2 regions of the Hoeflea phototrophica DFL-43 genome follow, and region 1 is predicted to be linked to the other one. Evidence: riboswitches for the same ligand, from Rfam matches in the RefSeq annotation. Region 1 holds a riboswitch; the other holds the start of a gene.
What was found. Region 1 has a riboswitch for thiamine pyrophosphate ahead of HPDFL43_RS20580 (YkoF family thiamine/hydroxymethylpyrimidine-binding protein). Riboswitches for the same ligand answer to the same signal wherever they lie in the genome.
Positions count from the first base shown of each region.

Region 1 (14,927 bases):
TCCGGTCATAAGGCCCCGCATCCGGGCGGGGTTGTGGTGTCCGGCCATGTGCATTTGGCCGGATGCGCGGCAGTGTGGCGTGGCGGCGTTGTCAGCCGCCTGAAAGCTCGGCCTCGAGCCGCGCGAATCCGCGAAACCTTATGCGGCCGCCCTGTTGGCGGGAGGTTATCCGGTAGCTTTGAAAGCGGTTCAGGAACCGCGTCAGGGCCACCCGGCCTTCGAGCCGCGCAAGGGTGAGGCCGACGCAGATATGTGGCCCTCCGGCAAAGGCCAGGTGACGGTTCGGCTTGCGGGCGATGTTGAAGCTGCCGGGATTGCCGAAGACCGCCGGATCGCGGTTTGCGGCGCCGATGCACAGGTGCAGGTTGGTGCCTGCGGGGATGGCAACGCCATCGATTTCGGTGTCTCTAGCGGCTTCGCGATTGCCGAACTGATTGGGCGAAGCCATGCGCAGCACCTCCTCGACACAGCTGTTGATCAGCTCCGGATTGGCGCGCAAACGGGCCTGTTCCTCGGCGTGATCATTGAGCATTGCGAGAGCGTTTCCGATCAGGTTGGTGGTCGTCTCGTGGCCGGCGTTGAGGATGAAGATGCAGTTCTGTATCAGCTCGATTTCGCTCAATTTGCCGCCCTCATCGCCGGCTGTCAGGCGGGTCAGCACATCGGTTTCCGGATCTCCCGGGTGCTGCCTGCGATGGGCGATGAGATCCTGCAGATAGGCCTTGAATTCAGCCACGGCCTGATTGCCCTGAGCCTGCTGAGCGGGGGTCAGCACCGGCTCCAGGGCCCCGAGGATCGCCAGCGACCAGTCGCGCAACGGCGCCCGGTCCGCCATCGGGACGTCGAGCAGGTTGCCGATGATCTGGATCGGGATCTGCGCTGCGAAATCCTCAATCAGGTCCGCCTTTTGCGGCAAGGCATCCAGCAGGGCGTCGACGGTGCCGATCAGGCCGGGCTCAAGCCGCGAAATGGCGCGCGGCGTCAGAGCCGAGGACATGATCCGCCGCACACGGGTGTGCAGTGGCGGATCATTGAACACCAGCGATGTGGTGTGATGCTCGAACAGCGGACTGTTCTCGCCGAATTTTGGCTTGAAGGCAGCGCGCTTGTCGGAGGTGAAAAGGCCCGTGTCCTTGTAGATCCGCTCAAGATCCGCGTGACGCGACAACAGCACCGAGCCGTCGGGTTGGAGGCACACAGGTGCGTGCAAAAGCAGCCGGTCGTAATGGGGAAAGGGGTTGTCGTGAAACCCGCCGGGCAAATTCTGCAGATCAAGCATGATCCATGGGTGCCGTGCTGATCGGCACATGTCAACGCTCAAGCCTGCCTGATCAGGCTGCGGGCTTCAGCGCTGCCTGATCAGCTGTCCGCCTGCCATCATCCGCTGACAGGACCCTACCCTGGCTCCTGGCCCTAGCTCTTGGTCTCTTCCTCATCTTCTTCCGGCAGCGCATGGCGCTGCATCAGCGGCAATTGCAGCAGCGTGAAGACGATAGAGAGTGGCAGGTTGCCCCAGACCTTGAAGGCGATCCAGAAATCGGTGGAGAAATTGCGCCAGATCACCTCGTTGACCACGGCCATCACCAGGAAGAAAATCCCCCAGCGCAGGGTCAGGATGCGCCAGCCCTCGGCATCGAGGCGGAAGGCGGAATCGAAGACGTAGCCCAGCAGAGACTTTTTGAAGAGCAGCCCGCCCAGCAGGATTCCGCCGAACAGCGTGTTGATGATGGTCGGCTTGACCTTGATGAAGGTCTCATCCTGCAGCCACAGCGTCAGGGCGCCGAAGACCAGCACGATAATGCCCGAGACAAGCGGCATCATCGGCAGGGTGCGGGTCAGGCTCCAGGAGACCGAGAGCGAAATCGCCGTGGCGATCATGAAACAGGCGGTGCCGACAAAGATCGGTCCGCCGATATCGGCCAGAAACGGCACCCGCTCGGCAATCCAGTCGCCACGCGCATTGGCAAAGAAGAAGACCAGAAGCGGACCCAGTTCCAGCGCCATCTTGAGGGCGGGATTGATGTGCTTGCGCTTGGGATCGTTGGGATCGCGCTCGAACAATGGAGCAGGATCCTCGCCGGCCACCTGTTTGTCGGGGCTCTTGTCGTTCATGTTGGCTCTCCAGCGATGGCGGAGGCGAAATCTGCTGCCTCGAAGGGTTCCAGATCATCTACCCCTTCGCCGACACCGATGAAATAGACCGGCAATTTGTGCTTGGCCGCGATTGCAACCAGAATGCCGCCGCGGGCGGTCCCGTCGAGCTTGGTCATCACCAGCCCGTTGACGCCTGCGACATTTTTGAAGATTTCGACCTGGTTGAGTGCGTTCTGACCGGTGGTGGCGTCGAGCGTCTGCAGCACCGTATGCGGCGCGTCGGGGTCGAGCTTGCCGATGACGCGGACCACCTTGGCGAGTTCGTCCATCAGCTCGGTGCGGTTTTGCAGCCGGCCGGCGGTGTCGATGATCAGCACGTCGGCGCCATCCGCCCGGGCGGTCTCGAAGGCTTCGTAGGCGAGCCCCGCCGCATCGGCGCCAAGCTTGGTCGAGACCACTTTCGAGCCGGTGCGATCGCCCCAGATCTTGAGCTGCTCGATCGCTGCGGCACGGAAGGTGTCGCCTGCGGCGAGCGTCACCTTGAGCCCGCCCGAATGCAGTTTTGCGGCAAGCTTGCCGATGGTGGTGGTCTTGCCGGTGCCGTTGACGCCGACCACCAGAATGACATGCGGCTTGTGGCTGAGATCAAGCTCCAGCGGCTTGGCCACCGGCTCAAGCACGCGGGCGATCTCGTCGGCCATGACCTTCTGCACTTCGGCGGGCGAAATGTCCTTGCCGTAACGGCCCGAAGCCAGCGCGTCGGTGATCCGCAGCGCTGTTTCAACGCCGAGATCGGCCTGCAGCAGCACGTCCTCGAGCTCTTCGAGCGTTTCCTCGTCGAGCTTGCGTTTGGTGAAGATGCCGGTGATCTGGCCGGTGAGCTGACCCGAGGTGCGCGACAGGCCCTGGCGCAGGCGCTGCCACCAGCCGCCCTGCGGTTCCGGCTCGGTCGGTGCGGGCTCCGTCGCGGTTTGCACGCTTGACACTTCGTCGCGGACGATAAGCTTTCGAGGCTCAGGCTCAGGCTCAGGCTCAGGCTCAGGCTCAGGCTCAGGCTCAGGCTCAGGCTCAGGCTCAGGCTCAGGCTCAGGTTCGGTGTCTGCCGCCGGTTCGGGATCTGCGGTCTCGAACGCTTCGGTGGCGGCGATCTGTTCGATGGCCGGGTCAGCCGCGATGTCGGCCAGCGTCACCTGATCCGGGGTTTCCGCAACGGCGCCTTGGTCCGGTTCCTCGCCCGAAAGCGGAGGTTCGCCGGAATGTTCTTCATCCTGGGGTTCAGGCGCGGACAGCGTGCCGTTGCCCGCCGTCTCCGGCGTGAAGTGCATTTCGCCGGGGTTGTGGGGGAAGGACTGTTCGGTTTCCGCGGTGGCAGCTGCCGCGGGTTCCTCAACGTCAGGATCCGGCGTGACATCAGGCGCAACGGGCTCTGGCCCGGGCGCGGCTTCTGTCTGAGCCGTGTCTGCTTGTGGAGTCTGTGCCGGCGAAGATTCGGGCGGGGCGGTTTCCGGCGGTGCTGCCGGCGTCTCCATCTGCGGCTCTGATTCCGGAGCTGGCGCTTCGTCCTTGGTCTTGCCAAAGGAGAAGACTTTCTTGATGAAATTGAACGCCATGCCGGAAGTGTGTCCTTTTCAGATCGAGCTTGCGGGGAGAGCGCTCAGGCCAGGTTGCCAAGCCGCGTCATGTGAAAGGGCAACGCGCTGTCCACCAGCCTTGCCACCCAATTCTCCGCCAACAGGCCCCTCTGCAAGTTCCCCGGTGAGCCGCTCGCCGTCCTGTCCGGTAACCCTGATCAGTGCCATCTGCCCTTTCGGCGCGCCGGGCGCAACCACCGGGGTGAAATTTTCTGTCCGGGCGATGCCGGAAAACTCGACCAGCGCCGAATGGATGCCGCCGGTCCTGGCCATCTCCCCGAGATGGGCGCGATAGGCTTTTTCGCCCGAGTCCCGCAGCCGCGCGGCGCGGGTCTTGATCAGGCCCCGGTCAAGCTGCGGCATGCGGGCTGCCGGTGTGCCCTCGCGCGGCGAATAGGGAAACACGTGCAGGAATGAGATGCCGCACGCCTCGATGATCTCCAGAGAACGGGCGAACATCTCCTCGGTCTCGGTTGGAAATCCCGCGATCAGATCGGCGCCAAAGGCAAAGCCGGGTCTGAGATCGCGCACCGTGCGGCAGAAGGAAACAGCATCATCACGGCTGTGACGGCGTTTCATGCGCTTGAGGATCATGTCATCGCCATGCTGCAGCGAAAGATGCAGATACGGCATGAAGCGCGGCTCATCGGCAATCAGATCCATCAGCGCGTCGTCAACCTCGATGGAATCGATCGAGGACAGTCGCAACCGCTGGAGCTCGGGGATCTGGTTGAGAATGGTTCTGGCCAGGGTGCCAAGGCTCGGCCTGCCGGGCAGATCGGCGCCATAGCTGGTGGCATCGACCCCGGTGATGACCACTTCCTGATAGCCGTTTTCGACCAGAGTGCGGATCTGGTCGACCACCGCGCCCATCGGCACCGAACGGGAATTGCCGCGGCCATAGGGAATCACGCAGAAGGTGCAGCGGTGATCGCAGCCGTTCTGGACCTGCACGAAGGCGCGGGCATGGCCCGCGACCGCCTCAATCATCTGCGGTGCGGTTTCGCGCACCGCCATGATGTCGTTGACGCGGATCTTCTCGCTCTGCGAGACGCCGAAATCGGGCAGTTTGCGGTAGGTGGCGGCCTCGCCCTTGGCGTCGTTGCCGATCACCGCATCCACTTCGTCCATGCCTGCGAATGTCTCAGGCTCGGTCTGCGCGGCGCAGCCCGAAACCACGATGCGGGCGTGGGGGTTGTCGCGCCGCAGCCTGCGTATGGTCTGCCGCGCCTGGCGCACCGCGTCCGCGGTCACCGCACAGGTGTTGACCAGCACCGCATTGTTGAGCCCTGCGGTTTCCGCGGCCTTGCGCATGGTTTCTGATTCGAAGGTGTTGAGGCGGCATCCGAAGGTCACCACCTTCACTCCGCTCACGCAAGCACCTCGTCGGCCTGCCAGGCGCCGGTCAGCGGGTCGACCCGGCCGGAGAATTCCCATTCCGCAGGCCCGGTCATGATCACGTGATTGTTCTCGCGCCATTCGATCTCAAGCGGACCGCCGGGAACATTCACAGTGACTGTGCGCCCTGTGCGTCCGGTGCGGGCCGCCGAGACACCGGCCGCGCAGGCCGCCGAGCCGCAGGCGCGGGTCAGGCCGGTGCCGCGTTCCCAGGTCCGGATGTCCAGTGTGTGATCATCGATCACCCGGGCAATCGAGATGTTGGCACGTTCGGGGAAGATCGGATGATTCTCCAGAAGCGGGCCAAAACGCTCGAGATCATAGGACCAGACGTCGTCCTTGACCCAGAAGACGGCATGCGGATTGCCGATCGCCACGGCCGATGGTGAATGCAGCACCGGCGCGTCAATCGGGCCGATCTGCAATTCGATCCGGGTGGTGTCGTGGAACTCCTCGGCCAGCGGGATCTTGTCCCAGGCAAATTCCGGCCGCCCCATGTCGACCGAGATCAGGCCGTCTTCGTGTTCCTCGGCGGTGAGAATGCCGGCCAGCGTCTTGAAGGTGAAGCTCTTGCGCCCGGTTTCCGACGCCAGCGCCTGGACCACACAGCGCGTGCCGTTGCCGCAGGCCTGGGAGCGCGAGCCGTCGCGGTTGAGGATGTCGATTCGGTAATCGACGCCGTCGAGATCGATGTCGTGGATCGCCATGATCTGGTCAAAGCCGGTCCGGTCCCCGCTCGCAAGCGCAATGGCTGCCTCCGAGGTCACGGCATCGCTGCGGCCACGCATGTCGATGACGACAATGTCGTTGCCCAGTCCGTTCATCTTTGCAAAAGGAACCGTCGATTCCATGTGCGCGCCTACCAGTTAACTTCCCGGCCTATATGGCTGAAAAGCGGCCGGATTACCAGTGTGCCGGACCTGATCTTACCTTCAGGCCGTCTGCGGAAGATCCCAGACTTCACCGACATGAAGCGGCCGGAAGCGCTCGGGCGCAACGCCCTTTTGGGCAAGCGCGGCATTGAGAACGTCCTTGGGGGCGTCACGCCCCTCATTGGTCAGCTGGAAGGTGCCCCAATGGTGGCCAAGCGCGTAGTCGGCACCCGAGAGCACAAAACCCTCGATGGCTTCTTCCGGGTTCTGATGCTGGTCCTTCATGAACCAGCGCGGCTCGTAGGCGCCGACGGGCAGGATTGCGGCGCGGAACTTGCCGTGGCGTTCCCTCGCATTGGTGTAGGGCCGGCCCTTGTCGAAGCCGGTGTCGCCGATATGCAGGATCTTGCCGCCGGACGTTTCGATCACGAAGGCCGCCCACAGCGCCATGGAGCGGTCATTCATGCCACGCGCCGACCAGTGATGGCAGGGTTCGAAATGGATGGTTGCTGGTCCGGATTTGACGGCCTGACCCCAGTCGCCGGTCATGATCTGCATACCCGGAGTATGGTTCTTGATGATGGCGTCATTGCCAAGCGGCGTGATCACCAGCGGATTGTGCGCCTGCCGCAGCCGCGCCAGGGTGGTCAGATCGAGATGGTCATAGTGATTGTGCGACAGCAGCACCAGATCGATCTTGGGCAGGTCTTCAAAGGCGACGCCCGGATCGATGATCCTTTTGGGGCCTGCAAAGGACACCGGGCTGGCGCGGTCGGACCAGACGGGATCGGTGAGGATGTTGATTCCTGCAGTCTGGATCAGCATCGTCGCATGACCCACCATGGTGATTCTCAACGCATCGCCTTCAACCCGGGCTTCCGGCTTTGCCGGTGCAAAGGGGCTTGAGGCGCTTGCAGGCCAGGTTTCGCTGGTCTCGCCAAGCTTCCACTTGAGCAGCTCCGAAAATCCCTTGGGCGCCGAGCCGTCGGGATTGAAGAACCGGGTCCCGTCGAAATGATCGCTGACAGGGCCGGAATGATAGGGATTGTTGGCGCGAATGAGTGCCATTGCGGTTCCAGAGGCGCCAAGGCCAAACAACCCTGCAAGCGCGGACATTTTGAGAAAAGAGCGTCGGTTCATGGTGTGAAATATGGGCTTTCTCAGAAAAGGATCAAGAGACTGGCTTGCCCGGTCCGCGCGCCGTTTCAGGCAAGATGTTGCTGTCTGTGGCAAAGGTTCTTTAGGAAAACTCGGGTATCTCTGACTTGGAGAGGCGCTCACAAACGCGCAACCAGCGCCCTCTGCCTGATTGGCCCAAGGAAAGAAGATGAGCTTCTCGACTCCGCTCCTCGTCGTGATAACGGTGCTGGTGATCCTTCTGATCGTCATAACCGTCCGGTCGCCACAGGCGCCGGGGCGAACCGCTTTCGGGTTGGCCGCCGTGGCATCGCTCTGGTGGACCGCCATGGTCGTGCTTCGCCTCAACAGCGATGACCTGACGGACAAGATAATGTTCAGCAGGCTGGCCTGGTTTGGCATCATGGCCACGCCTCTGTTCTGGTCGGCAGCCCTTCTTGACCATGCCGGCTTCAGCCAAGTCACCAAACGCCTGCCCATCACCATCATGTTCATAGTTAGCGCGCTGGCTGGCTTGGGCGCCCTGACGGATGGCTATCATCACGGGCTCTACACCGGAATCATCAACGAAGAACGGCCGAGCTTCACCTACGGATGGCTGTTCTACACGTTGTTGCTGGTGGCGTATCTGTGCATGATGCTGGCATGCGCGATGTCGATTTCGCAACTGAAGCGGGCCGCCCGTCTGCACAGAAACCAGATGATTGCGCTGCTGATCGCAACATGTGTCCCGTGGGCATGCAACGCGGCTTTCGTTCTGTTCGGGTTCCGGCTTTTCAACGATGACCCGACGCCCTTCGCCTTCGGTGCAACGGTGTTGTCCGTGCTTTTTGCCCAACACCGCGGAAAACTGTTCACTGCACCGCCCATTGCCCGGGGCATCATTTTCTCGGTTCTGCCGGATCCGATCGTCGTGCTTGCGCCGAGCGGTCTGGTTCTCGAAATGAATCCGGCAGCGGAGAAGCTGACGGGATTCAGCAACGAAACCGTGGGGACCACACTGCCGCCGTTTCACCCGCTGATGGGTCTTGTCGCTGCGGACGGGGGGCCCGGGACAAAGAAACCGATTGTTCACTTCGCCGCGATGGGGAAGATCTTCGAAGTCTCGGTTCAGCCACTGGAGCGCTGGGGCCGGCAAGGCAGCATCATGTTCGTGTTGCGCGACGTCACCGAGCGCGAAGCAGCGCAGCAAAGCCTCTCGGATACCGGGAAAGCGCTGAAACTGCGCCTTGAGGAAAATTTGCGGCTGCAGGAGAAACTGGAGCGGCAGGCTTTTGAAGACCACCTGACAGGTCTGTTCAATCGCCGTCACGCCAGCTCCACCATGCCGCCTGTACTGGCGAGTGCGCGCGAAGACGCGCCGGTTTCCTTGATCATCGTGGATCTTGATTACTTCAAGCAGGTCAATGACCGCCACGGTCATGATGTCGGCGACAAGGTGTTGCAGGCTTTTGCAAGGATCCTCAGTGACAGCTTGCAGGCCGGAGAAATTGCGTTCCGCTACGGCGGCGAGGAATTCCTCATCGTGTTGCCGGGCGCAGGCCGCAATCAGGCGCTGGAACGATGCAGTTTGTGGCGGCAAGAGCTTGCCGCGCTGACCATTGTAGAGCTGAAGGACGACCAGCTGTCTTTCTCTGCAGGCATAGCCTTCGCACCCGAGGCAGGCGCGTCGCTGACAGAGTGCACAAAGGCAGCCGACATTGCCCTTTACCGGGCAAAGATATCCGGTCGCAACACGGATGTCGTCTGGGGCGAGCATCTTGGCGGCATGAGCCGCGACGGGTCAACCGACAACCGCAATGCGGTCGAGCGCCGGACACACAGAGCCTGGGTGTGATGCCTGGCGCGCTGGATCGGATTGCCTTGCGCAACAATCTCCACGCATCCTTTCAAATCTCAGACATGGATGACGGTACGGCGCAGGCATTGCCGTTTTGAAGCCGGCTTAAAAAACCACGCCGCTTGACCAAAAAGACTCTTGCATTTGCATGCAAAGCCTGTTGAATACGGCTCACCACAGGGGTGCCGCGTAGAGCCGCGGCTGAGATGCGGGCGACAAGCCTGCGGACCCTCGAAGCTGATCTGGATAATGCCAGCGTAGCAAGGAGGAACCAGGATGTTCGCAGGCGCGCAAGTCTCCCTTTACCCCATGACCGACGGGTTCGTGGACGTGATCATGTCGTCACTCTCGGCGCTGGATCCCTATCGAGAGCGGCTCAGGATCGAGACCGACGATATCTCCACGCTGATCGTCGGGCCGCCGGAAGTGCTGTTTCCCGCCCTGCGCGATCTTTATGTCGCAGCCGCCGCGTCCCGGCAGCATGTTGTGCTGCGGGCAACGCTGTCGCGTGGCTGTCCCGGCGAGCCTGATGACCCGATCTGCCAGACCAATGCGCTTGCCAATCCTTCCGAACCGCTTGATTCGCGGCAGGCCGGGGCCTTGGCCGCTCTGGCTGAAACGCCACAAACCGGCGAGACGGCGCGGGCGCAATTCTCGCTTTATGTGATGGGTGCCGGCGACCACATGGCCGAAATCATGGGCTGCATTGATTTCCTCAAGAGAAGCGGCACGTTCGACCGGTCGAAAAATTTCTGCACCCGGCTGATCGGCGATTCGGGTCCGGTATTTGCCACACTGCAAGAGGCCTTCTGCCGCTTCGGCCCGCCGCAGGGCCATGTCACCATTGATCTGACGGTTTCAGCCAACAGTCCTTCGATCGCCTGATCCGATGGCCCGTTTGTTGTCCCGCCTGCCGGCGGCACGGTTTCGCCGTGTCCTGCCCGCAATTCTCAGTGTCGCGGCTCTGCTCGCGGCCTGGGAAGTCTATGTCCGTGCCTCGGGCATTTTGGCGCTGGTGCTGCCGGCGCCCTCACGGGTGATCGGCCAGATCGTGGCCAATCGCGAAATCCTGTGGGCCAACACGCTGCCCACGCTCACCGCAACCCTGACCGGGTTTGCCTGTTCGCTCAGCGTGGCGTTTGCGCTGTCGGTTCTGATCGATTTCATCCCGCGTCTCAGGCGTGCCCTGTTCCCGGTCTTCGTCATCAGCCAGACCCTGCCGCTGGTGGCGATCGCGCCGCTGGTGGTGCTGTGGTTCGGCTTTGGCCTGACCCCGAAAATCCTGCTGGTGGCGCTGGTCACCTTCTTTCCGATGCTGATCGCGCTGGTGGATGGCTATCACTCCACCGATCGCGATATTTCGGCACTGCTGGCGTCGATGGGTGCGTCGCGCGCCACGATCTTCCGCCGCGCCCGGCTGCCCTCGGCGACGCCCTATTTCTTTGCCGGCTTACGGATCTCGATCACCTATGCGGTGGTGGCGGCGATCTTTGCCGAATATGTCGGCGCCCGCGCAGGGCTCGGTATCGTCATTCTCAATGCCAAGAACAGCTTCCGGCCCGATCTGATGCTGGCCGCGGTGGTGATCAGCTCAGCGCTGACGCTGGCCCTGTTTGCGGCAACGGCTCTCGCCCAACGCATGGTGCTGGGCTGGCGTCATGCGGGGGCGGGTCAATGAGCGCGCTGATGCTTGCAAATCTGGCGGTCACACTGGGCGGCACCCCGGTTCTCGACAACATTTCCCTGAGCGTGGCCAGGGGCGAGTTCGTCTCGATCCTCGGGCCATCGGGCGCGGGCAAATCCACCCTGTTCCGCTTGCTCACCGGTGCGATTCGTCCCGATGCGGGCACGATCCTGGTCGATGGCGCGCCGCTTTCACAAACACAGCGCATATTCGCCTTCATGCCGCAGCGCGATGCGCTGATGCCGTGGCGGCGGATCATCGACAATGTCACGCTCGGCCTTGAGGTGCAGGGGGTGGACCGGGAGGCCGCGCGGCGTCATGTGCTGCCGATGTTTCCGGCCTTCGGGCTAGAGGGGTTCGAGCGCCACTACCCGGCGCAGCTCTCGGGCGGCATGCGCCAGCGCGCAGCGCTTTTGCGCACCATCGTTCAGGACCGCCCGATCCAGCTTCTCGACGAACCCTTCGGCGCGCTCGATGCGCTGACCCGGGCCGAAATGCAGCGCTTCATCGAGCGCAGCTGGAGCCAGGCGCGCTGGACCATAGTTCTGGTCACCCATGATGTGCGTGAGGCGGTGGCGCTGTCGGACCGGATCTACGTTTTCTCGCGTCGGCCCGCCCGGATCCTAACCGAATTCCATGTTCCCTGGCCGCGCCCGCGGCTGGGCGGCTCGTTGCCGCCAGAGGCAAGCCGTCTTGAGGCCGAGCTTCTCGACACCCTTCTCAACCAGACAGGAGACTGATCATGAAACACATCCTTGCAGCGCTTGCCCTGCTTGTTGCCTTGCCGGTGCAGGCTGCGGAAAAACTCACCGTGGCGCTCGACTGGACGCCCAACACCAATCATGTCGGCCTCTATGTGGCCCAGGCCAAGGGCTGGTTCACTGATGCCGGTCTTGATGTCGAGATCCTGCCCTACACCGACACCTCGTCGGGCACGCTGGTGGCGACCGGTGTTGCAGAGTTCGGAATCCTCAGCGCCGTCGGCTTTCACAGCCAGCGCTCGATGGGGGCTGACATGACAGCGGTGATGGCAGTGGTGCAGCATGAAACCGGGCGGCTGGTGTTCAACGGTGAGCGCGAGGACATCCAGCGTCCCGCCGATCTTGATGGAAAGATCTATGCCGGCTTCGGCAGCGCCTGGGAAAATGCGCTGATCTCCTCGATCATCCGGCATGATGGCGGCGAGGGCAGGTTCGAGACGGTGACGCTCGGCACCTCGGCCTATGAGGCGCTGGCCAATGGTTCAGTCGATTTCACCCTTGAGGTGCGAACTTGGGAAGGGGTGAATTCGGTGCTGCTCGGCCGCCCGCAGCGCGCCTTCAATTATGCCGATTATGGCGTGCCGGATCAGCACACCACCTTCCTGGGCGGCAATGCGACCTGGCTTGCGGCCAATCCCGCCACGGCCGAAGCCTTCGTCAAGGCAGCCCAGCGCGGTTATGAATTCGCCGCCGACAATCCGGATGAAGCCGGTGACATTCTGATCGCGGAGACCAACGGCATGCTGTCCAATCCCGATCTGGTCCACGCCTCCATGCAGGCGCTGGTCGATGGCGGATTCCTGCGCGATCCCGGCGAACCCGCCGGGCTGATCGATCCGGAGCTGATTTCAGGAATCACCGCTTTCCTGTTCGAAGCGGGGATCCTGCGCGACGCCAATGGTGACGTGCACAAGGCAATGCCGGATGTGTCGGGCTGGACCACCAACCAATATCTGGCGCAGTAGCTCGCGGGATCTTTGAGAGGTCAGCACCGGGTTTCGGCGGAGTATTGCGCGGGCCTGTTGAACAGCAGCCGCAGGTTCCGCTTGATGATGTTGACCCAGATCAGAAATGGCAGGCCCCGGAAGAAATCCGGAGCCGCGCCCTTGCCTGCATGGCCCAGCGTGCGCAAGGCGACAGCGGGCGTTGCGGGGAAAAAGAAGCTGCGCGCAGTGACGGGGCTGTTGTCGGTGAGTTGCCGCAGCGCCTTGCGGGTGGCGGTGGGATTGTTCCATTCCGCGTGGAAAACCACGCATCTGTGCTTGTTGATGATGAACACGGCATTGGGCATGCTGCCATAGGCCTTGTGCGCATGACCTTCCAGATCGTCGATGAATATGGTCCTGGTCTCGCCGTCGAACTGCTTGAGGCGGCGGGCGCAATGGGCCTTGTCGACGAAGCTCTTGTGCGCGGGGATGTTCGCGCCGGGATGGGCTTCTCGGACATAGAGCACGGCTGAAGTTGCGTTGGGGAATTCGCGCTGCAACGGTTCCATGATGGTTCGCCGACTCTGGAACAGTGGGCAGGTGATGCTGCCAAGCTCCAGCACCAGGAAATCTCCGGGAAAGTCGAGCAGGTTTCTGCTTTCGCCGTCGACTGTCTCGAGCGTGAAGTCCAGGGCCTTGTGCCCAAGGGCAGCGCCGGTTTGGGTGTCGAACTCGTAGTCATTGGTCGAAAACCCGTCGTAATTGTAATCCTGCATGTTCAGCTCCTTTCGGGGGCGTCCGGGCCTGTGCGCGCTGTCAGTGTTTCGGTGATTTTCCGCAAGGTCCGTAGGGTTGTTTCCATGTCGTCGACCGGGATTTCGGCGACGGCCTCGGCGATGAAGGCCTGGGCTATGGGGATCAGAAGGTGTTTGAGGTCTTCGCCGTGGCGGCTGAGTGTTATGATGCTGCGGCGTCTGTCGGCTAAATCCTCGGAACGGGTGACCAGGTCTTTGCGCACCATGGCGTCGATCAGCCGGGTGACGGTGGTCCGGTCCTTGACCGTTTCCTGAGCCAGCTCGCCTGGCGTTCTCGGCCCCTTTGCCCAGAGCATCAGCAGCAGCGCCCATTCTTCGGCGCTGATCGAATGGCCGGCCGCGCGAAACCGCGCCGCCAGTTCGCTTCGGCTGAGAAATCCGATCCGGTTGACCCAGTGCAGGACGATGTCTTCATGATTGAACATGATGGGTATATACAATAGGTGTAGTTTACACGCAATAGCATGGACTTCAAATTTGTCAGACGAGCGGCGGGCGCGTTATGTGTCCGTCGTTGTGATCGGGTCGTGAGTGCCGGGGTTGACCATGGGCATGGTCCATGTACCCCTCAGCCGGGAATTTCACGTCCAGGACACGAGAGACCACGCCCCATGACCACCGAACAGATCATGCTTTTTGGAATTCTGATCGTCCTGTTCGGGATGCTGGTGTGGGGCCGGTTCCGCTACGATCTGGTGGCGTTTGTCGCCTTGCTTGCCACGGTGCTGCTCGGGCTGATCGAGCCGGGTGCGGCCTTTGGCGGCTTCGGCCATCCCGCCGTCGTCATCATCGCGCTTGTTCTGATCGTCTCGCGCGGGCTGATGAATTCCGGCGCGGTCGAGCTGATCGCCCGCTTCGTCATCTCTTCAGACCGGCCGCTTCCTGTCCATATCGGGGTGATGGCGGTGGCCGGTGCGGCGTTGTCTGCGGTGATCAACAATGTCGCGGCCCTGGCCTTGTTGATGACGCTCGACATCGATGCGGCGCGCAAGGCCAAACGGGCGGTTTCGCTCTCGCTGATGCCGCTGTCCTTCGGCACCATTCTGGGCGGAATGATCACCCTGATCGGCACGCCGCCCAACATCGTGATTGCCCAATACCGCGAGGATGCGCTCGGCGCGCCGTTCTCTATGTTCGATTTCGCGCCGGTGGGCATCGCGGTTGCTGTTGTCGGCATTGCCTATGTGGCCTTCATCGGCTGGCGTCTGCTGCCCGCGCGCCCCGATGCCGTCTCGCTGGAAGGCGATGCGGGCCTCTACGTTGCCGAAGCGCGGGTGAAGGAGGGCTCCAGATCGATCGGTCAGACCGTCGGCGACCTCTATTCCCTCGCCAATGACAGTGACGTCACGATCCTGGGCCTTGTGCGGCAGGGCAAGCGGCTGCCGGGCTTCTCGCGTGCCCGCGAACTCCGGCAGGGCGATTTTCTGGCGCTGGAAGGCGATCCCAAGCAGATCGAGGCGTTCATGGGCGCGGCCGAGCTCGATACGGTCGGGGCCGAGCACCATGGGGGGTTGCTGGGCAAGTCCCTGAGCCTTGTCGAGGTGATCGTGCCAGAAGACGCGCGCATTGTTGGCCGGACCACGGCAGGCTTGCGGCTGGTTCAGAAACACGGTGTGACGCTGCTGGGTGTTTCGCGCCAGGGCAAGCGGTTCCGCGAGCGGGTGCGCAATCTGCCGGTGAAGGCCGGCGACGTACTGCTTTTGATCGGGCCGGATGACAACATTGCCGCCGCCAGCGCCTGGCTCGGTGTGCTGCCGCTGGAAAACCGC
Region 1 is NZ_CM002917.1:4,340,860-4,355,786, reverse strand. It holds gene HPDFL43_RS20620 (6-phosphofructokinase) at 1-11, shown strand, start outside; gene HPDFL43_RS20615 (cytochrome P450) at 92-1,279, opposite strand; gene HPDFL43_RS20610 (septation protein A) at 1,414-2,112, opposite strand; gene ftsY (signal recognition particle-docking protein FtsY) at 2,109-3,704, opposite strand; gene mtaB (tRNA (N(6)-L-threonylcarbamoyladenosine(37)-C(2))-methylthiotransferase MtaB) at 3,723-5,099, opposite strand; gene dapF (diaminopimelate epimerase) at 5,096-5,974, opposite strand; gene HPDFL43_RS20590 (MBL fold metallo-hydrolase) at 6,056-7,111, opposite strand; gene HPDFL43_RS20585 (diguanylate cyclase) at 7,323-8,969, shown strand; TPP riboswitch at 9,141-9,254, shown strand; gene HPDFL43_RS20580 (YkoF family thiamine/hydroxymethylpyrimidine-binding protein) at 9,249-9,857, shown strand; gene HPDFL43_RS20575 (ABC transporter permease) at 9,862-10,650, shown strand; gene HPDFL43_RS20570 (ABC transporter ATP-binding protein) at 10,647-11,396, shown strand; gene HPDFL43_RS20565 (ABC transporter substrate-binding protein) at 11,399-12,382, shown strand; gene HPDFL43_RS21520 (deiodinase-like protein) at 12,403-13,119, opposite strand; gene HPDFL43_RS20555 (MarR family winged helix-turn-helix transcriptional regulator) at 13,122-13,583, opposite strand; gene HPDFL43_RS20550 (SLC13 family permease) at 13,770-14,927, shown strand, end outside.

Region 2 (14,927 bases), 170 kb from region 1:
TGCGCGCTACGCGGTTTGCACCGTCGAAGCGATGCCGCAACGGACTGATGCGGCCTTTGTTGCCATAGACGAGGTGCAGATCGCCGGCGACCTTGAGCGCGGGCATGTGTTCACCGACCGGATCCTGTCTTTGCGCGGACGCGAGGAAACACTGCTTCTGGGCTCGTTGACGGTACGCGGCATTCTTGAGCAGCTTCTGCCCGGAATCACCGTCATCGAGCGGCCCCGGCTCTCGGAACTGCATTATGCCGGATCGAAAAAAATCACCCGGCTGCCGCGGCGTTCGGCCATCGTGGCGTTCTCGGCAGACGAGGTCTATGCCATTGCCGAACTGGTAAGGCGTCAGCGCGGCGGTGCGGCCGTTGTGCTGGGTGCACTAAGCCCGCGCACCCGCAACGCCCAGGTCGAGCTCTATCAGAACGGTGATGTCGACTATCTGGTGGCAACCGATGCCATCGGCATGGGGCTCAATCTCGATGTTGACCATGTGGCCTTTGCCCAGGAACGAAAATTCGACGGTCATTCCTACAGGCAGCTGACGGCATCTGAATTCGGCCAGATTGCGGGCCGCGCGGGCAGGCATCTGCGTGACGGGACATTTGGCGTTACCGGACAGGTGTCGCCCCTGCATGACGATCTGGTCCATCGGCTGGAAAGCCATGTGTTCGAACCGGTCAAGATTCTGCAGTGGCGGTCCAAGCAGCTCGATTTCTCGTCGCTCAAGGCGTTGCAGGGAAGTCTCGAGCAAGTGCCTGCGATCCAGGGCCTGACCCGTGCCTTGCCAGCGGTCGATCAGCGCGCGCTCGAGCACCTGGTCAATGATTTCGAGGTGCGGGATCTGGCGAGCACGCCTCAAAACGTTGCCACGCTGTGGGACGTCTGCGCCTTGCCTGACTACCGCCGCATTGCACCGGCGCAGCATGCCGACCTGATCGCCACGATCTATGGCGATCTGGTCCGGCGCGGTGCGGTCAATGAGGATTTTCTTGCTGAACAGGTGCGCCGGACCGACTCCACGGATGGAGAAATCGACACTTTGTCGGCACGAATTTCGCAAATTAGAACCTGGACATATGTCTCGAACAGGCCGCAATGGCTTGCCGATCCGACACACTGGCAGGAAAAGACGCGCGAAATCGAAGATCGATTGTCAGATGCGCTGCATGAAAGGTTGACGAAACGCTTCGTTGACCGCAGGACATCTGTGCTCATGAGGCGCCTGAGAGAGAACGCGATGCTCGAAGCTGAAATTAGTGTAAACGGTGATGTCTTTGTTGAAGGTCACCATGTCGGACAATTGGCGGGTTTCCGGTTCATGGCCGATAGCTCTGCCGAAGGGCCTGATGCGAAGGCGATCACCGCCGCCGCTTTGAAGGCGCTGGCGCTGGAATTCGAGGCAAGGGCCGCACGGCTGCATGCTTCGGGCAATTCCGATTTTGCCATCGGTGCGGATGGCACCGTGCGTTGGCTCGGCGATCCGGTAGCCAAGCTTGTGGCCGGGGATCATATTCTCAAGCCGCGCTCGATCCTTCTTGCCGACGAGCAATTGACAGGCAGCGCGCGCGATCTCGTCGCAGCCCGCATCGACCGCTTCGTCAATCACCACATTGCCATGGTGCTCAAGCCGCTCGACGATCTTGCGCGGGCCGAGGATCTCGACGGCCTGGCGCGCGGTCTTGCGTTCCGGCTGGCAGAAAGCCTCGGTGTTCTGTTCCGGCGCGACGTCGCTGACATGATCAAGGAGCTCGACCAGACGGCACGGGCCAGCCTGCGCAAATACGGCATTCGCTTCGGCGCCTATCACATCTTTATGCCGGCGCTGCTCAAGCCTGCGCCTGCGGAGCTTGTGACACTGCTGTGGGCGCTCGCCAATGACGGGTTCACCAGGCCGGGATACGGTGATGTGACGCCGCTTCTGGCAGCTGGGCGCACCTCGGTGGCAACCGACACGGCGATTGATCGTGAGTTCTACCGGCTTGCCGGTTTCCGCTTTCTGGGCAAACGCGCAGTCCGTATTGACATTCTCGAACGGCTGGCAGACCTGATCCGGCCAGCGCTGCAATGGAAACCAGGCACGCAGGGCGCGCGTCCGGAAGCCGCCTATGACGGCCGCCGTTTCATCACCACCACCGGAATGCTGTCGATCCTCGGCGCGACTCAGGACGATATCGAAGAAATCCTCAAGGGTCTGGGTTACCGCGCCGACCCGGTGCCGGCGGAAGACGCGCAGGCTCATCTTGCCGCGCTGGAAGCTGCGCAAGCGGGCTCCACGGATGAAAAAGAAGCCGGGCCCGTGGTCGAGGTTGTGGCCTCTCGCACTGCGGCCGACCGGCCACTGAAGAAACCTGAGCCTGCCGAGAATGGCAGCGACGGGGCAGGGACAGAGGTCGCTGCCGCTGAGGGTGCCACATCTGCACCGGCTGAGGGCGAAGCTGCTGAAGCCGAAGCTGTGGCTGCGGAGGTCAATCCTGATAGGCAGGCGGAAACCCAACCGGATGCGGCTGCCGATGCTGGTGCGGGCGCTGCCGGCGGGGAAATCCCGGCTGCGCAAGAACCTGCACCGGCTTCTGTCGCCGATGCGTCCGGTGAAGTGGCTGGCGAAGAGGCGGAAGCGCCCCGACCGGTGTTGCTGTGGCGGCCCGGTGGGCGCTCTGATGGCCAGCGCGGCGCGGGCGATGGAGCTGGACGCCGTGATGGCGGCCGACGCCATGGTGGCGAAGGTGATGGTGAGGGCCGGCCCAAAGGCAACCGGGGCAAGCCGGCCCGGCATGGTGGCAAGCCAGGGGGCGGGAAACCTGGTGGTGGCAAGGGTGGTTTCGGAAAGGGCGGCGACGGCAATCGCGGTCCACGAAACAACGAACGTCCGACGCGCAAGGAAAAGCCGATCGATCCGGATTCACCCTTCGCGGCGCTCGCGGCTTTGCGCGACCAACTTAAAAAATAGTTCCAGGGCCCATGGATCAGGCGGCACGACAGCGGATCGACAAATGGCTGTTTTTCGCGCGCGTGATCAAATCGCGGACGCTCGCAGCCAAATTTGTTGCGGGCGGCAAGGTGCGGGTCAATGGCGACAAGATCGACCAACCGAGTTTTGCGGTCAAACCCGATGACGTTCTGACGATTTCGCTGGAGCGTAAAATCCTGGTCCTCCGCATCGCTGGATGCGGGCACAGGCGCGGCCCCGCGCCAGAGGCACAATTGCTTTATGAGGATTTAACCCCGAAGCCTGCGGCAGTTGACAAGATGGTGGTGTTGAAAGCGGCTGAGCGTGAACCCGGCGCTGGCCGTCCCACCAAGCGCGACCGCCGCAAGATCGACATGTTCCGCAATCCCGAAACTGATGATTGAGCGCAGACTGCCAGAATCGAGGTCCGCCTTTCGCAGCGACCTTTGCGCGCGGCGCGCCTGAGATCTTGCAAAGCAGGCTCAAAGCCGTTACCTGACCGCCGAAGTTGACGTGTGTTCATGGCTTTGGAATATTTTTCCTTGAGCAGCGTGGGCAAGCCCGAATAAACAGTGATTGTTCAGAGTTTGCAGCATCATTGACACGTGGATCGCATCCACACGCAGGAGACTGAGATGACTTATGTGGTGACCGACAATTGCATCCGTTGCAAATACATGGATTGCGTTGAAGTTTGCCCCGTCGACTGCTTCTACGAAGGTGAGAACATGCTGGTCATTCATCCTGATGAATGCATCGATTGCGGCGTGTGCGAACCGGAATGTCCAGCCGAGGCGATCAAACCCGACACCGAGCCCGGCATGGAGAAGTGGCTCGTGGTCAACACCGAGTATGCCGACAAGTGGCCCAATATCACGGTCAAACGCGATGCACCGGACGACGCCAAGGACTTTGACGGCACGGAAGGCAAATTCGAGAAGTACTTCTCCGCCGAGCCTGGCGAAGGCGATTGATCGCGTTCAAAGCGCTGCGATTTCTTTGCATTGCAACAATCCGATCCGCTGCGTTGCGGTGTGGATGATCATAGCTTGACGAGCCTGTTTGCGTACGAATGACGTGAACTCGCAAATCATTGATTTATGCGATATTTTGTGATAGTGTCTTTCTTGCTGACATTTTCGAGGCGCCGTCAGGGCGAAACAAGAAGCAAAAAAAACGAAAGCAAACGTCCTTCGCGCGGCGACCATATTCCTGCAGCGCTGTAGCTGCCGGAACGGCATCAGCCTCTCGACGTTTGTCTCTTTGTTGACCTGCAGGTTTCACTTTCGGCTCGGCTTTGTTGGTGTGGTGCGCTCCTGGGCGCACTCAGGACCTGTCCGGACAACCCCTGCCCGGCTCCCAGTGTCCGTTTCCGTAACAGGGAGTAATGAACACGCATGACAACCCAGCAAAAAAAATCATCGACGAGACAGGGTTTCAAGACCGGTGAATCGATCGTTTATCCAGCGCATGGCGTTGGCCAGATCGTTGCCATCGAAGAGCAGGAAGTGGCTGGCCACAAGCTCGAATTGTTCGTGATTGACTTTGAAAAAGACAAGATGCGCCTCAAGGTTCCGGTCGCCAAGGCCTCGACCATTGGTATGCGCAAGCTTTCCGAGACTGATTTTGTCGAGCGCGCTCTCAAGGTCGTTCAGGGCCGTGCCCGCGTCAAGCGCACCATGTGGTCGCGCCGTGCGCAGGAATATGATGCGAAAATCAATTCCGGCGACCTGATCTCGATTGCTGAAGTGGTACGCGACCTTTACCGCGCAGAAAATCAGCCGGAGCAGTCCTATTCTGAGCGGCAGCTTTATGAAGCCGCACTCGACCGCATGGCGCGTGAACTGGCCGCAGTCAACAAGATGTCGGACACAGAAGCCGTTCGGTTGATTGAAACCAACCTGAACAAGGGTCCGAAGCGCGGCAAGGCCGCTGATGAGGACGGCGCGCAGGAAGAAGCTGCGTAATCAAATCTCGATTTGATTGACATTTGAGGCCCGGACGCATGGCGCGCCCGGGCCTTTTTGTATCTGTATTTTGCGCATTCCGAACCTGCTGTTTCTGATACGCTACCTCAAGGGGAATGGCCCGAAACCCGGTTCGGGAAAGACATCTCCTTTCCGGAAAAACCTGGTTCTCGAATGAGATGTGGCGCTCGGAAGGTGCTGCGATCACAGATATGTCATCTGCTGTGATGATCCGAATTCCGCTCTTCGGCGTAACTGTACCAGAAGCAAGTTGGAACAGGAGCGTGTCATGACAGCGACTTTGGCTAACAGGCAAATGGTCCGTGCGGCGATGGCTGCGCCCTATCTGGAGCGTGACGAGGAACATGATCTCGCAGTCGCCTGGAAGAACAACAAGGACCAGGACGCTCTTCACAAGATTACTATGGCACATATGCGCCTGGTGATTTCCATGGCCGCGAAATTCCGAAATTTCGGTTTGCCGATGGGTGATCTGGTCCAGGAAGGGCACGTCGGGCTGCTTGAGGCGGCTGCACGTTTCGACCCTGAGCGCGAGGTTCGCTTTTCCACCTACGCAACCTGGTGGATTCGTGCATCGATACAGGACTACATTCTTCGCAACTGGTCCATTGTCCGGGGCGGAACCAGCTCTGCCCAAAAAGCTCTTTTCTTCAATCTCAGACGCTTGCGCGCGCGGCTGGCGCAGGATGATCCGACCCTGACCGACTCCGCCATTCACATTCAGATTGCAGATTCGCTGGGCGTCCACGTCAAGGATGTCGCGGTTATGGATGCGCGGCTATCCGGCCCCGATTCGTCCCTCAACGCGCCGATGTCGGATGGCGAGTCCGGAGCATCGTCCGACCGTATGGACTTCCTCAAGAGCGACGAACCGCTTCCAGATGAACAGGTTTCGACAATCATTGACGAGGAGCGGCGCAATACCTGGCTGGGAGATGCGCTCAACACGCTCAATCCCCGCGAGCTTCTGATTATCCGCAAGCGGCGGCTGGCAGAGGAAGGCGCGACGCTCGAGGCGCTCGGAGCCACGCTTGGAATTTCCAAGGAAAGGGTCCGCCAGATCGAAAACCGCGCTCTGGAAAAGCTTCGCGCAGTGCTTTCCAGTGAAACGCCGGAAATCGCCAGCCTTTAAGCCGAGCGGGGCTGCCTCGCTTAGGGGTCTGGTCTCCAGGTTTCTCCGAAGAGAGGCCCTGCCTATCTGTCAGAGACAATCTTGACCTTCTGCCCGGCCCTCAGCGAGGCGCCGGGTGCAATCGCGTTCAGAAGTCTAAACAGGTCCATCTTGCGTTCGACACCGCGCATGCGTGCGGCCAGGGATGCGACTGTATCGCCCTGAGCCACCGTGACGATTCGAATCCGCAAGGGTTCGAGTGCCTGGATTTCACGGTCCGACAGCACACGAAAGCCTGATCTTATTGCGGAGGCGGTGGGTTCCAGATCGCTGCTGCCGCGAGGTGCCGCTGTCAGGAAGCGATAAATCCGGTCTTCGAACCGGATCACGGTGATATCAAAATCCCATTTGTCTGCGCTGGCGCGTGCCGTGGCTGCCGGCAAACCGCTGATGCGTGTTTGGCGGATGGAGCTTTCGTCCAGCCCGGTCACCCATCCGCTGGCGATGTATTTGGACAGAGCCTGCCGGTTCTTGTCTGTCACGCCATCAAAGCGGACGGCTAGATCCCTAGGTCCGGTGGCCAGCACGGCGTCCGCCTTGTTGTCGATCCTGAAGCCGTTGGGCACCGAGAAGCGGACCCCAAGCACGGGATGAAGGAACTCTGTGCCGCGGACATAGCCTTCATTCGGGCTGTCCCCGAACAACAGGCCGTCAATGCCCTGAAGATAGTAGTCGCGCCCGCGATCTCCGACGCCTTCAGGACCGAAGGCGCGCGCATGGTTCTTGGCAAGCTGCATGCGCTGAGGGGCATTGGGATGGCTTGCAAGAAAATCCAGGTTGGTGTCGGTGTCCGGATCGACAGAATTGAAGCGTTGATTCGCGTCCATCGATTCGAGGAACCGGGCGGCGGCGAAGGGGTCGTAACCTGCCTCTCCGAGCATTCTCACACCGATGACATCAGCCTGGAGTTCCTGGTTGCGCGAAAAGGCGGCGAGTGAAAGCTTGCCGCGGGCGAGCACCTGCCGTCCGGCGATGGAATTGGAAAACAGCTCTTCAGCGACCTGGCCGGCGAGCTCGACTTCCTGTTCGCGGCGCTGGCGCTCAAGTCCGTGGTTGGCGGTGACATGGGCCATTTCATGGGAGAGAACCGCAGCCACTTCCGATGCGTCATTGGCAAGGGCGAGCAGTCCGCGGGTCACATAAAGATATCCGCCGGGCAGCGCAAAAGCGTTGACAGCGGGCGAATTGAGCACGGTGATGCGGTAGGCCTGCTGCGGGTTTTCTGAAACCAGTGTCAACGCGCCGACAATGCGTGCCACCAGACGTTCGGTCTTGGCGTCACGATATTCGCCGCCATAGCTTGCGATGATCCGGGGATGCTCATTGGCGCCGATCCGTGTGCGCGGGTCGGACGCGCCTGCGCTTTCCGCCGTCTGCGGTACGTTCGATGGCCGCAGATTCGGCTCGTAGAAATCCACGCCAAGGTTCTGGCAACCGGCAAGCAACAAAGCCGTGCCGAAAAAGGCTGCCGATCTAAGGCTTGCGCGTTTGGGTGCGCCGATCAAGATCAAATTGGACGCTGCAGTCTTGGCCATTGTCCGTGTCTGCGTTCGGTTTCAATCTTGCCGGAACGGAGGCTTGGGAGCATCGGCGGCCGGAGCGGAAGTGACGGGTTTATATTACTTTACACTGCTTCTCCAGTGGCAAGCAGTCACGACCAAAATGTGGCGCGGGCTCAAGAAGTGGCGGAACGGCCCAAATATTTCTCGAGATCGGGCAAGTCGCGGCGTTCAAAAAAGCCGGCTATGGACGCATCCGCAGTGATCCGTCCGCCCGAGACGAACAGCACCTGCTGGGCCGCCGTCCTGGCTTCATCGGGATCGTGGGTGACCATGATCACGGTCGCGCCGACTTCGGTGCGGATATCGAGCATCAGGGACAACATGTCGGCGGCCAAACCGGGGCCGAGGCCATCAAACGGCTCATCGAGAAGCAGCAGCGGCCGGTGGCGGGCAAAGGCGCGGGCCAGCGCGACACGCTGGCGTTCGCCGCCTGAAAGCGTCGCCGGCATGCGATTGCCAAAACCGGCAAGGTCAACGCGCTCCAGAGCCGCCTCGACACGTGACCAAGCTGCAGCGTCAAGCCGCAGGGCGGGATCGAGGCCAAGGCCGATATTTGTGCGGATGTCGAGGTGGGCGAAGAGGTTGTTGTCCTGGAACACCATTGAAACACCGCGTTCGGCCGGAGCAAGCTCATTGACCCGTTTTCCGTGGAGACGGATCTCGCCGCTGCGCGGAGACAAAAAGCCGGCGGCGAGATTGAGCAGTGTCGATTTGCCTGCGCCCGATGGTCCCAGAACGGCGGTGACGCTGCCTGCCTCGCGGCTGAAGGAGAACTCCGCGCTCAGATTCCCGACGCCGAAGCAAACCGCGTCGAATGTGATTGCGGGGGCGTTCAACGCCTCTCCTCCTTGCTGGGATTGCCTAATCTGTCGGCCATCAAGATGAGCCCCATGGTCGCAATGCCCAGCAAAAGCGCAAGTCCCGCGGCGTCATCGGTCCGGTAACTGCCGAGTTTCTGATAGAGCAGCCAGGGCAGGGTGATGATGCGATCGCTGCCAAACAGTGCGATTGCGCCGAGATCGCCCAGTGACAGCGCCAGCGCGAAAGCAAAGCCGGTGGTCAGCGGCATCAGAATGGCCGGCAGATCAATGTGCCGGAGCCGGTTGAAACCCGTGATGCCGAGCGATAGCGAGAGCCGGCCATTGCGTGCCATGGCGGTCTGATAGGCGGGTTCGAGCACCCGCATCACAAAGGGCAGCGCCATCAGCGCATTGACAGTGATGATAGCTGCCAGAGGTGCTGCGAGTTGCCCCGCGCCGCCGCCGAGCATCAGAAACCAGCCGGCGCCAAGGACGACCGGCGGGACCAGCAAAGTGAGTGATCCCGCAGCTCCCGAAAATGTGGAGAGTATTGCCAGACTTCGTCTGGTGGGTGGATCGCCGGCGGAATGGCGTGCACGGACCATCAGGCCTGCAATCAGGATGGCGAGCAAGGCCGCCGCTGCACCAATGCCGAAGCTGGTTGCCGTGGCGCGCCAGAACAGTGGATCGCCAAGCAGTCTGGGCAGGTCTGCGGCAAGGCCGGCAAAGACCACCGCTGCCATCGGACCGGCCACGAACAGCGCTCCAAGGCCAATCAGCAGGGCATCGGGCAGGGTTGCCCATCCGCCACGCACATCGGGCCGCATTGTGCCACCGCCCTTGGTGCTGCCCGGATCGGTGGGAGCCGAAATAAGCTTCAGTCCGGCCATGATTGCCAGCGTGAGGGCGATCTGGATGCCTGAGAGCAACACCACGCGGTTTGGATCGAAGTCAAACCGCAGTGCCTGATAGATCGCCACCTCCAGGGTGGTGGCAGCCGGGCCGCCGCCCAGAACCAGCACGAGTGTGAACGATGTGGCACACAGCATGAAGACCAGACCCGCAGCGCCTGCTACAGACCGGCGCATCGTCGGCCATTCGATCAGGCGAAACAGGGTGAAGCCACCGAGCCCGAGATTGGCTGCGGTTTTCCAGTACTCGCCCGGCAACCGCTGCAAGGCCGGAAGGATCAGCCGGGTGGCCAGTGGCATGTTGAAGAACACATGTGCCAGCAGGATTCCGCTAAGCCCGTAAATCGAGAAGGGTGTCTGGACGCCGAACAGGGCCAGGCCCTGATTGGCGAGCCCGCTGCGGCCCCAGATCTCGATCAGGCCGAGGGCCGCGACCAATGGGGGGAGGCCGAGCGGTAGCGCAAACAAGCTGATCAGCCATTCCCGGCCTGCGAAATGGGGTCGCCGGGCAAGCGCACGGGCAAGCGGGATGGCGATCAGCACACTGAGCAGTGTGGACAACCCGGCCTGCATCAGCGTGAACCAGGTGATGCGCATCAGGTATGCGCTCTGGTTGCCCGACGCGCTGCTGCTGCCTCCGCTCGAGATTCCAAAGGAAATCAATACGGCTATTGGTACGGCCAGGGCGAGGCCCACTGCGACCAACGCAATCACGCCGCCCATACGGGCGGCGTGATGTTCAGGTCCTGTCAGTGAGCTTGTCAGCACGGGATGAACGCCACAATCAGCGGCTCATGGCGCCGAGCCATTCGTCAATCCAGGCTGCGCGGTTTCCAGCCACCTCTTCCGGTGAAAAGAGCAGGGTCTTTTCCGGATTGACCAGGGTTGCGAATGCCTCCGGCAGGTCGGTGGAGGTTGCTGCTGCCGGCCACATCCAGTTGTTGGTCGGGATTTCGTTCTGGAAGCCGGGGGTCATCATGAATGCGAGGAACTCGCGTGCCAACTCCTTGTCGGGTGCATTTGAGAGAAGTCCTGCCACCTCGATCTGAAGGTAGTGGCCTTCTGAGAACTCGGCCGCACGGTAACGATCGGTGTCTTCAACCACCATGTGGTAAGCGGGTGAGGTGGTGTAGGAGAGCACCATTGGGGCTTCGCCCGAAGTGAACAACCCATAGGCCTCCGACCAGCCCGGCGTGACGGTGAGAACGCGGCCAGAGAGTTTTTCCCAGGCGGCAGCGGCCTCATCGCCATAGACCGACTTGACCCAGAGCAACAGACCGAGGCCGGGCGTGGAGGTGCGTGGGTCCTGGATCACGATCTTCTGGTCTGCATCGCCTTCGACAAGATCCTTGAGGCTTGCCGGCGGCGTTTCGATGCTCTGACTGTCATAGATCACGGCGAAATGGCCGTAGTCATAGGGAATGAAAGTATCATCCGCGAAGCCACCTGGAACCGAAATCGCTGCGGTGTCGAGGCCGTGCGCGTCAAACAGGCCGGTGGCCTTGGCTTCTGCGACCAGATTGGTGTCGAGCCCGAGCACGATGCCTGCTTTCGCCTTTTCGCCTTCCAGCTTAAGCCGGTTCAGAAGCGCCACGCCATCGGCAACGCCGACCCATTTGAGGTCGCACTCGCAGTTGGCCTCAAAGGCAGCTTCGATCTTGGGCCCTGGACCCCATTCCGCGACGAAGCTGTCATAGGTGTAGATCGTCAGTTCCCTGTCGGCACCGATGGCGGGCTGAACAATGAAAGGGAATGCTGCAACAAGTGCAGCAGAAAAAAGGCTTGTCTTGCGCATCGATCGCGCCTCCTTGTGTTGTTAAAACAGGAATAGGCGCGTAATCGGCGTCTAATCCCTCCGCCGGTACAAACCGGATCAGGTTCTTCGGGTTGGCCACTTGGCCTCTCAGCCCGGTTTTTGACGCCAGGCACCCCGTTAGAGCGAGACAAGACATAGAATTTCTCGCCAACTCTGGCAAGTGCGGCAAAAGCTGCTATTGGCTGTCCGCGATGAAATCTGATCTGACATTTGCAATCCTGCTTGGTGGCGCACTGGTGCCTGATGAACGGGTCCGGACCCTGGTCCAGGGCGCTCGTGCGATCGCGGCTGATGGCGGCATGGCGCATGCGGCGGCGCTGGGGCTTAAGCCGGAACTCTGGGTGGGTGACTTTGATTCCACGGCCGACGATCTGCTGGCACGTCATAGCGGCGTGCCACGGCAGGCGTTTCCGGCGGAGAAGAACTTCACCGACGGAGAACTTGCCGTCGAAGAGGCGATCGCCCGTGGTGCGACCCGATTGATCCTGGTCGGGGCCTTTCAGGGCGCACGTACGGACCACGCGCTCGCGCATCTCATGCAGGCCGTCACCCTTGCCGAGCGCGGCCTCAATCTGGTGCTGACCTCGGGGACGGAAGAGGCGGTTCCGTTGCTGCCAGGGTCGCTGACGCTTGATCTTCCTGCCGGGTCGCTCATGTCGGTGATCGGGTTTTCGGATCTTGGCGGTCTGAGCCTTTTGGGCGTGAAATATCCGCTTCAGGAGGCCGATATCGCTTTCGGTGCCTCGCGCACCATATCGAATGTGGTCACCGGTCCGATGACCGCGAGCCTTCAATCCGGGCGGGCGCTTGTGCTTGCCCGGCCGCATGATTTTTCCGGAAGCTGACCATGGCGCCACCGATTCTCAAACTTGACGACATCAGACTGTCCTTCGGAGGCGCGCCGCTGCTGGACGGAGCGGAACTGCAGGTGGAGCCGGGGGACCGGATTTGCCTTGTGGGCCGCAACGGCTCTGGCAAATCAACTCTTTTGAAGATCGCGGCGGGACTTGTCGAGCCGCAGTCGGGTGAGATCTTCAGGCACCCGTCCTCGACGATCCGCTATCTGCCGCAGGCGCCGGATTTCGGGGACTTCACCACGGTTGAAGCCTATGCGGAAGCCGGGCTGGGCCCCAGCGACGATCCGCACCGGGTGAGTTACCTGCTTGGAAATCTGGGTCTGGATGGGGCTGCCGACCCGCAGACTCTTTCAGGCGGTGAGGCGCGCCGTGCAGCCCTGGCCCGTGCGCTTGCGCCGGAACCCGATATTTTGCTGCTGGATGAGCCGACCAACCATCTTGATCTGCCGACCATCGAATGGCTCGAAGAAGAGCTTGTGCGTGCGCGTGGCGCGCTGTTGGTGATCTCCCATGACCGGCGCTTTCTCGAGCGCGTCGGGCGCGCCACTGTCTGGCTTGACCGAGGACGGTCGTTGAGGCTGGAGAAGGGGTTCGAACATTTTGAGGCCTGGCGTGATGAGGTGCTTGAGGCAGAGGAGCTGGAGCAGCACAAGCTGGGACGCGCCATCGAGCGCGAGGAACATTGGCTGCGCTACGGTGTGACCGCGCGGCGCAAGCGCAACATGCGACGGCTTTCGCAGCTGCACACCATGCGGGCGGACCACCGAGGCCACAAGGGTCCGCAGGGGCGGATCAACGCGCAGGTGGCGGAGGGCCGGGACTCGGGCAAGCTGGTGATCGAGGCGGAAGGGATATCCAAGGTCTATGACAAGGCACCGGTGGTTCGCGATTTTTCGATCCGGATCAATCGCGGTGACTGTCTGGGCATCATTGGTCCCAATGGTGCCGGCAAGACAACGCTGCTGAAGATGCTGATTGGCGAATTGGAACCCGACACCGGGTTTGTGCGGCATGGATCGAAGCTTGACATCGCCGTGCTCGACCAGCGCCGCGACGTGCTCAATCCGGATGAAACGCTGGCGCATTACCTCACCGATGGCCGTGGCGACAGCCTTATCGTGAATGGCGAAGCCAAGCATGTGACCGGCTACATGAAGGACTTTCTGTTCCAGCCGGAGCAGGCGCACACGCCGATCCGGAACCTTTCGGGTGGAGAGAAGGCACGGCTGGTGCTGGCGAGAATTCTGTCGCAGCCTTCGAACCTGCTGATCCTTGATGAGCCGACCAATGATCTCGACATGGAAACGCTGGATCTGTTGCAGGAACTGGTGGCGTCCTACCCGGGCACCGTGATCCTGATCAGCCATGACCGCGATTTCCTCGATCGGACCGTGGGATCTGTGCTGGCGCCCGCCAATCCGACCGATCCTGACGGGCGCTGGATTGCCTATGCCGGTGGCTACACCGACATGCTGGCCCAAAGCGGCGAGGCGGCGCGGGAGAAGAAGGCGAAACAGGCTTCAGAAGCAGCCAAGTCGAGCGGAACGTCCAAGCCGCAGGCCGGCGCGCGCGAGGCATCGCGCAAGCTTTCCTACAAGCAGAAGTTCGCACTTGAATCGCTGCCCGGCAAGATCGAGGCGGCACAAGACAAACTTGCTGCCATTGAGGCCGAAATGGCTGATCCGGCGTTGTTTTCCAAGAATCCGGACGGATTTGCAGCGCGCGCCAAGGCCCATGATGCGCTCAAGACCGACATCGAAGCGATGGAAGGCGAGTGGCTCGAACTCGAGATGCTGCGCGAAGAGATCGAAGGCGGCTGACTGGCCTACAGCGCCGCGCATCCAATCTGATGCGCAAAGGACGCTGTAACGCTTTGAATTGATGCATGTACGCTGTCGCTCAATTGGGTCCAATTGAGCGAGGCATGCGCTAGCGGTGCACGAATGAGAGTTTCACCCGTGCACCTTTTCTTGCATCCGGCCCCATGGCGGGCATGAGGCTTGGCGGCTCAGTTCACCTGGGTCACCGCATCGATGACGAAAGTGTGCAACTCATCTTCGCCATGGTCGCGGATCGAAATATACTCGCCTTGCTTGAAAATGTGGCTTGAGAGCCTGAAGCCGGTTTCATCATCGTCCGCATCGGCGGGATCATAATCAAAGGCCCAACCGCCCTTGGGGTGATGGACCAGATAACCCAGTGCCGAACGCTCGCCATCCCAGAACCGCATCACGGTTGATGATGACGGTGATTTCTCCCAGGCAGCCTTGTCGAGATGACCATCGGCATCGAGTGGCGCGTGAATATCATAGCCACGATGGACATTGCCTTCAGGGAATTCCTTGTTGCGGGCCATAACAAGATGGATGTGGTAGAGCGTCATGTGAGCCTCCGTCAGATGCATGTTGTTTAAGTTGGGACGACCTTGCCCCGCAAAAGGGTGCGGCGCATTGATCTGGCGCAAGGGCCTGGCGCAAGTGCCCGAAAGTGTTTTCGCCTCCTGAACATGGCTTGCGTCCCCGCGTTTGATGTGGTGTTGAAGTAACCAGGGGGATTGAAGCAGAAGATGGCCTGACCAGTTTGATTGTATGGTTGAGGCGCGGAGGCATCGCAATTCCGCCGGATTGGTGGGGCACGGAGAATGTATGCAGTTTGAAGGCACAGAAGCCTATGTGGCCGACAAGGATCTCACGGTTGCGGTCAATGCAGCGATCCGGCTGGAACGGCCGCTTCTGGTCAAGGGCGAACCGGGCACCGGCAAGACCGAGCTGGCCCGCCAGATCGCTCAGAGTCTCGGCCTTGATCTGATCGAATGGTCGGTCAAGTCAACGACCAAGGCGCAACAGGGGCTTTACGAATATGACGCGGTCAGCCGGTT
Region 2 is NZ_CM002917.1:4,175,495-4,190,421, reverse strand. It holds gene HPDFL43_RS19825 (helicase-related protein) at 1-2,944, shown strand, start outside; gene HPDFL43_RS19820 (RNA-binding S4 domain-containing protein) at 2,956-3,348, shown strand; gene fdxA (ferredoxin FdxA) at 3,580-3,918, shown strand; gene HPDFL43_RS19810 (CarD family transcriptional regulator) at 4,342-4,911, shown strand; gene HPDFL43_RS19805 (RNA polymerase factor sigma-32) at 5,201-6,064, shown strand; gene HPDFL43_RS19800 (M48 family metalloprotease) at 6,127-7,638, opposite strand; gene HPDFL43_RS19795 (thiamine ABC transporter ATP-binding protein) at 7,779-8,501, opposite strand; gene thiP (thiamine/thiamine pyrophosphate ABC transporter permease) at 8,498-10,099, opposite strand; gene thiB (thiamine ABC transporter substrate binding subunit) at 10,161-11,171, opposite strand; TPP riboswitch at 11,210-11,319, opposite strand; gene HPDFL43_RS19780 (thiamine diphosphokinase) at 11,384-12,037, shown strand; gene HPDFL43_RS19775 (ABC-F family ATP-binding cassette domain-containing protein) at 12,040-13,869, shown strand; gene HPDFL43_RS19770 (hypothetical protein) at 14,058-14,432, opposite strand; gene HPDFL43_RS19765 (AAA family ATPase) at 14,695-14,927, shown strand, end outside.
Region 2: it holds a riboswitch for thiamine pyrophosphate, as region 1 does, so the genes downstream of both, thiB (thiamine ABC transporter substrate binding subunit) here and HPDFL43_RS20580 (YkoF family thiamine/hydroxymethylpyrimidine-binding protein) in region 1, are expected to answer to the same signal.